Regions from separate parts of the Streptomyces sp. NPDC001933 genome, predicted to be linked through region 1. Evidence: predicted binding sites of a transcription regulator. Region 1 holds the regulator's gene; each other region holds the start of a gene.
The links. Region 1 encodes HrcA, which represses chaperone genes, less so after heat shock. Its sites were predicted from a motif close to TTNGCACTCNGNNNNNCNGAGTGCNAA; they were not measured.

Region 1 (2,268 bases):
TGCCGAGCGCGCCCGCCGTCATGGGGATGGTGACCGTGCAGTGCAGGTCGTCGCCGCGGCGCTGGAACACCGAGTGCGAGAGCTCGTGGATCTCCACGTACAGATCGCCGGCCGGGCCGCCGCCGGGGCCGACCTCGCCCTCGCCCGCGAGCTGGATGCGGGTGCCGTTGTCGACACCGGCGGGGATCTTCACGGTGAGCGTGCGCCGCGAGCGGATGCGGCCGTCGCCGGCGCACTCCGGGCACGGGGTCGGCACGACCGTGCCGAAGCCCTGGCACTGCGGGCAGGGCCGCGAGGTCATGACCTGGCCGAGGAAGGACCGGGTGACCTGGGAGACCTCGCCGCGGCCGCGGCACATGTCACAGGTCTGGGCGGAGGTGCCGGGGGCGGCGCCCTCACCGCTGCACGTCGTACAGACGACGGCCGTGTCGACCTGGATGTCCTTGGTGGTGCCGAACGCCGCCTCGGCGAGATCGATCTCCAGACGGATCATCGCGTCCTGGCCGCGCCGGGTGCGCGAACGGGGTCCGCGCTGCGACGACGTGCCGAAGAACGCGTCCATGATGTCGGAGAAGTTGCCGAAGCCGCCCTGTCCGAATCCGCCCGCGCCACCGCCGCCGGAGGCGGACAGCGGGTCGCCGCCGAGGTCGTAGACCTGCTTCTTCTGCGGGTCCGACAGCACCTCGTAGGCGGCGTTGATCTCCTTGAACCGCTCCTGGGTCTTCGGATCGGGGTTCACATCCGGGTGCAGCTCGCGGGCGAGCCGCCGGAATGCCTTCTTGATCTCGTCCTGAGATGCGTCGCGGCGCACGCCGAGTACGGCGTAGTAGTCCGTGGCCACTTACGACTCCGCCAGGATCTGTCCGACGTAACGTGCCACTGCGCGTACCGCTCCCATCGTTCCGGGGTAGTCCATGCGGGTCGGTCCGACCACGCCGAGTTTGGCGACTGCCTCGTCGCCCGAACCGTAGCCGACCGCGACGACGGACGTGGAGTTGAGCCCCTCGTGGGCGTTCTCGTGCCCGATACGTACGGTCATGCCCGAGTCCTTGGCCTCGCCGAGCAGCTTCAGCAGCACGACCTGCTCCTCCAGTGCCTCCAGCACCGGCCGGATCATCACCGGGAAGTCGTGCCCGAAGCGGGTGAGGTTGGAGGTGCCGCCGATCATCAGCCGCTCCTCCGTCTCCTCGACGAGGGTTTCGAGCAGGGTGGAGAGCACGGTGGACACGGTTCCCCGGTCCTCGCTCTCGAAGGATTCCGGCAGGTCCTGCACCAGCTGCGGGACGTCCGCGAAGCGGCGTCCGACGACCCGGCTGTTGAGCCGGGCCCGCAGATCGGCGAGAGAGGTCTCGCCGAACGGGGCTGGGCAGTCGATCATGCGCTGTTCGACCCGGCCGGTGTCCGTGATGAGCACGAGCATCAGCCGGGCGGGTGCCAGGGAGAGCAGTTCCACGTGCCGCACCGTCGAACGGGTCAGCGAGGGGTACTGCACGATGGCGACCTGCCGGGTCAGCTGCGCGAGCAGCCGTACGGTGCGGCCCACGACGTCGTCGAGGTCGACCGCGCCGTCGAGGAAATTGTGAATGGCGCGACGTTCCGGCGTCGAGAGGGGCTTGACCCCCGCGAGCTTGTCGACGAAGAGCCGGTAGCCCTTGTCCGTCGGGATGCGTCCCGCGCTGGTGTGGGGCTGGGCGATGAAGCCCTCGTCCTCCAGCACCGCCATGTCGTTGCGGACGGTCGCCGGGGAGACCCCCAGCTTGTGCCGCTCGGTGAGCGCCTTGGAGCCGACGGGCTCCTCCGTGCCGACATAGTCCTGGACGATGGCGCGCAGCACTTCGAGTCTGCGTTCGCTGAGCATCGCGCACACCTCCAGCTGTGTTTCCTCGTTGGTTCTCGGGTCGTTCCTGTTTCTCTGCCCAGGAATCCGCCTGGCACTCTGTCAACGCGAGTGCCAGCAACCCCCCGGCCAGTGTACGGCGGCCGAGTGGGGACCTAGCAAGGGCGACCGGCCACGCTACCTCGCGACCTCGCAGGTGGTTTGCGGATAGCGTCACGGTATGGATGCCTCTTGGGAAGAGTTCGGCTGGGAGCGACTCGGTCACGGAGTGGGCCGGAGGCGCCTTCCCGGGTGGGACGCGACGGTCGCACTGGTGGCCGGAACGGACGGAGTGCTCCTCTACGACACCGGATCGACGCTCCGCGAGGGCGCCGAGGTGCGGTCCCAGGCACAGGCCCTGCTCAGCCGGAGGGTGACGCATATCGCACTCA
Region 2 (2,268 bases), on a different contig from region 1:
CTCGACGTCCTCGGCGATGATCAGCAGCGGCTTGGAGCCACCGGCCTGGATGACCTTCTCCAGCAGCGGGAGCAGCTCCTGGATCGAGCCGATCTTGCCCTGGTGGATCAGGATGTACGGGTCGTCGAGGACGGCCTCCATACGCTCCTGGTCGGTCACCATGTACGGGGACAGGTAGCCCTTGTCGAAGGCCATGCCCTCGGTGAAGTCGAGGTCCAGACCGAAGGTGTTGGACTCCTCGACGGTGATGACACCGTCCTTGCCGACCTTGTCCATCGCGTCCGCGATGAGCTCGCCGACCTGCGGGTCCTGCGCGGAGAGCGCGGCCACGGCGGCGATGTCGGTCTTGTCCTCGATCGGGCGGGCGGTCGCGAGGAGCTCCTCGGACACGGCCTTGACCGCGGCGTCGATGCCCTTCTTCAGGGCGGCCGGGGAAGCACCGGCGGCGACGTTGCGCAGACCCTCGCGGACGAGCGCCTGGGCCAGCACGGTGGCGGTGGTCGTACCGTCACCCGCGACGTCGTTGGTCTTGGTCGCCACCTCCTTCACCAGCTGGGCACCGAGGTTCTCGTACGGGTCGTCGAGCTCGACCTCGCGCGCGATGGTGACACCGTCGTTGGTGATGGTGGGAGCGCCGAACTTCTTGTCGATGACGACGTTGCGGCCCTTGGGGCCGATCGTCACCTTGACCGTGTCGGCAAGCTTGTTGACGCCGCGCTCAAGGGCGCGACGGGCGTCCTCGTCGAACTTCAGGATCTTCGCCATGGGAGCTGAGCTTTCCTCTCGAACGAACTGCGCCCCCGACCACCCGGCTGGTTATTCGCGGGGGCCAGGGGCGCAGAACAGAAGCAAACGTGGGTGAATTACTTCTCGACGATCGCGAGCACGTCGCGAGCCGAGAGGACGAGGTACTCCTCGCCGTTGTACTTCACCTCGGTGCCGCCGTACTTGCTGTACAGCACGACGTCGCCGGTCTTGACGTCGAGCGGAAGGCGCTCGCCGTTCTCGAAGCGGCCCGGGCCCACGGCCAGGACGACGCCCTCCTGGGGCTTCTCCTTGGCGGTGTCCGGAATGACCAGGCCGGAGGCCGTGGTCTGCTCGGCGTCGAGCGGCTGGACCACAATGCGGTCCTCGAGCGGCTTGATCGCAACCTTGGTGCTGGCGGTCGACACGATCCGGTCTCCCCCTTCGGAGATCTCACGGGGTAACAGTCTTTGGGTGGCGACCAGGTCGATCCGTCGTCGCGGGTGCCGGACCTGCCAGTCGCGCAGTACTGCTGGCACTCTCCAGTGGTGAGTGCCAGCACCGAGACTATGACCGGGATTAGCACTCGGTCAAGCGGAGTGCCAATTCAGACGATCGTGGCGCGGCACTTCCGGACACCGGGCCGGACAACAGTCCGGACAACATGGAGGCAACGTACGGACGGACCGGACCGTTCCGTACGACGGTGGGGAGATGGCCCGCCCTTCTCCGTACCGGCAGCCGGACCCCGCGTCCGGGCGGCGCCCGTACCGATCGCGCACCGTGAACGGCTGCCTGGATGTGGTGCTCGGTCTGCTGCTGATCCTCCTGGAGGTGCTGATCTGCGCGGTCGCCACCATCCAGCCGGCCTTCTCGCGAACGGACCTGGACGGCTCGGAGGCCTCGGGCCCGCCGCCGATGGACTGGACACCCGTCCTCGTCCTCGGCTCGATCGCCGCGGTGATCTGCCTGATCGCCGTCGTGCTGATCCGCAGCAACTGGCCCTGGGCGGGCGCGCTCCAGGTGCTGGCGGCGCTGGCGCTGTGCGTCGTCACCGTGCAGGTCGGCCACGAGGACTACCGCCGCTCGCACCCGGCGCCCGCGCCCGCTCCCTCGTACGATCCCGGCCGGACCGGCCACCAGTGCCTCAGCGGCGGCGACAGCCGCGAGTGCCGGGACTCCGGCAGCTGACCGCAGGAGATCACGACCATCGGCCCCGACTCACCGTGATCGCCGTGCGCGGGCGGGCCCGCCTCGGGCGCCCGCTGCGGGTGATGCACCTTCTGGGCGGCCTTGCGGCCCAGCCGTTCGATCGGGTCCACCGACTGGGCGCAGCCGGTGGCGGCCAGGAGCGCACCGGCCGCCAGCAGTCCGGCCAGCAGCCGGTGCGCCCTTCTCATACGTAGTCCTCCAGCCGGGCCACGGCGTATCCCCGGTCCGTGACGGTCTTCATGACCGCCCGGACCAGGTCGGCCATGCTGCCGCCCCATTCACCGCGCCCCCGGAAGTGGGTGAGGATGATGT
Region 3 (2,268 bases), on a different contig from region 1:
GGCGCACACACCCTCTCCTGTCGGAGGGTGAGTTCTGACCCGGGTCCGCGAAGTGCGGTCCTGCGCAAGGGCCAGTAATAGGGGAGTTAGGCATGGCTCAGGGCACCGTCAAGTGGTTCAACGCGGAGAAGGGGTACGGCTTCATCGCGGTCGACGGTGGTGCGGATGTTTTCGTCCACTACAGCGCGATCCAGATGGACGGGTACCGCACCCTCGAAGAGGGTCAGCGAGTTGAATTCGAGATCTCGCAGGGCCAGAAGGGGCCGCAGGCAGACATGGTCAAGCTCGCCGTCGGCTGAGTTCGAACGGTCGGCCAACGACACCATTCACGCACTGCACTCACGCGCTGAGGGCCCGTACCCAGGGGGTACGGGCCCTCGGTGCGTCGCGGCCGCCCTGCGCGCGCCGGCGCGCCCGACTACCGGGCCGCCGAGACGTATGTGTACGAGCGGCCGCCTTGCGCGCGCCGGTGCGCCCCCGCGCACACAAGGCGGCGCATGCCGTCCCGACCTGCGCCGCCGGACGTTTTCCACAGCCCCCGCACCCCTCCGCGACCCTCCGGGGTTGTCCACATCCCGAGGGGGACGCTTGCACTCAAGGGGGTCGAGTGCTAATCATTGGCGTTAGCACTCTCCAGGTGAGAGTGACAGAACTTGGACCGGGCCGGTGAGGCCCGCGGGCCGGTGGGGCAAGGAACCACCGGCTCACGCAGGCCGTCCGTCGCGGGCGCCACTCGGTCCGGAGAAATCCACCCCTGTCCGGGAGGACCACTTCACATGGCCAAGATCATCGCGTTCGACGAGGAGGCCCGGCGCGGTCTCGAGCGCGGCATGAACCAGCTCGCCGACGCCGTCAAGGTCACCCTTGGCCCCAAGGGTCGCAACGTCGTCCTTGAGAAGAAGTGGGGCGCCCCCACGATCACCAACGATGGTGTTTCCATCGCCAAGGAGATCGAGCTGGAGGACCCGTACGAGAAGATCGGTGCGGAGCTGGTCAAGGAGGTCGCCAAGAAGACGGACGACGTCGCCGGCGACGGTACGACCACCGCCACCGTTCTCGCCCAGGCTCTCGTCCGCGAGGGCCTGCGCAACGTCGCCGCGGGTGCCAACCCGATGGCCCTCAAGCGGGGTATCGAGAAGGCCGTCGAGGCCGTCTCCGCCGCCCTCCTGGAGCAGGCCAAGGATGTGGAGACCAAGGAGCAGATCGCTTCGACGGCCTCCATCTCCGCCGCCGACACCCAGATCGGCGAGCTCATCGCCGAGGCCATGGACAAGGTCGGCAAGGAAGGCGTCATCACCGTCGAGGAGTCCCAGACCTTCGGTCTGGAGCTGGAGCTCACCGAGGGTATGCGCTTCGACAAGGGCTACATCTCGGCGTACTTCGCCACCGACATGGAGCGCATGGAGTCGTCCCTGGACGACCCGTACATCCTGATCGTCAACTCGAAGATCAGCAACGTGAAGGACCTCCTTCCGCTGCTGGAGAAGGTCATGCAGTCCGGCAAGCCGCTGCTGATCATCGCCGAGGACGTCGAGGGCGAGGCCCTGTCGACCCTGGTCGTCAACAAGATCCGTGGCACCTTCAAGTCCGTCGCCGTCAAGGCCCCGGGCTTCGGTGACCGCCGCAAGGCCATGCTCGGCGACATCGCCATCCTCACCGGTGGCACCGTCATCTCCGAGGAGGTCGGCCTCAAGCTGGAGAACGCCGGTCTCGACCTGCTCGGCCGCGCCCGCAAGGTCGTCATCACCAAGGACGAGACGACCATCGTCGACGGCGCCGGTGACAGCGACCAGGTCCAGGGCCGGGTCAACCAGATCCGCGCCGAGATCGAGAACTCCGACTCGGACTACGACCGCGAGAAGCTCCAGGAGCGCCTCGCGAAGCTGGCCGGCGGCGTGGCCGTCATCAAGGCCGGTGCCGCGACCGAGGTCGAGCTCAAGGAGCGCAAGCACCGCATCGAGGACGCGGTGCGCAACGCCAAGGCCGCCGTCGAGGAGGGCATCGTCGCCGGTGGTGGCGTGGCTCTGCTCCAGGCCTCGGCCGTCTTCGAGAAGCTGGAGCTCTCGGGTGACGAGGCGACCGGCGCCAACGCCGTCAAGCTGGCGCTGGAGGCCCCGCTCAAGCAGATCGCCGTCAACGGTGGTCTTGAGGGCGGCGTCGTCGTCGAGAAGGTGCGCAACCTGGCCGTCGGCCACGGTCTGAACGCCGCGACCGGCGAGTACGTCGACATGATCGCCGAGGGCATCCTCGACCCGGCGAAGGTCACGC

Region 2: groES (co-chaperone GroES) is a predicted target of HrcA. The motif match lies at 1,324-1,350, and genes of this name have one in related genera.
Region 3: groL (chaperonin GroEL) is a predicted target of HrcA. The motif match lies at 588-614, and genes of this name have one in related genera.

The regions. Positions count from the first base shown of each region.
Region 1 is NZ_JBIASS010000001.1:361,396-363,663, reverse strand. It holds gene dnaJ (molecular chaperone DnaJ) at 1-841, opposite strand, end outside; gene hrcA (heat-inducible transcriptional repressor HrcA) at 842-1,858, opposite strand; gene ACFYY7_RS01510 (MBL fold metallo-hydrolase) at 2,058-2,268, shown strand, end outside.
Region 2 is NZ_JBIASS010000016.1:35,866-38,133, reverse strand. It holds gene groL (chaperonin GroEL) at 1-765, opposite strand, end outside; gene groES (co-chaperone GroES) at 864-1,172, opposite strand; gene ACFYY7_RS31790 (DUF6234 family protein) at 1,459-1,935, shown strand; gene ACFYY7_RS31785 (polysaccharide deacetylase family protein) at 2,141-2,268, opposite strand, start outside.
Region 3 is NZ_JBIASS010000005.1:342,570-344,837, reverse strand. It holds gene ACFYY7_RS15390 (cold-shock protein) at 93-299, shown strand; gene groL (chaperonin GroEL) at 777-2,268, shown strand, end outside.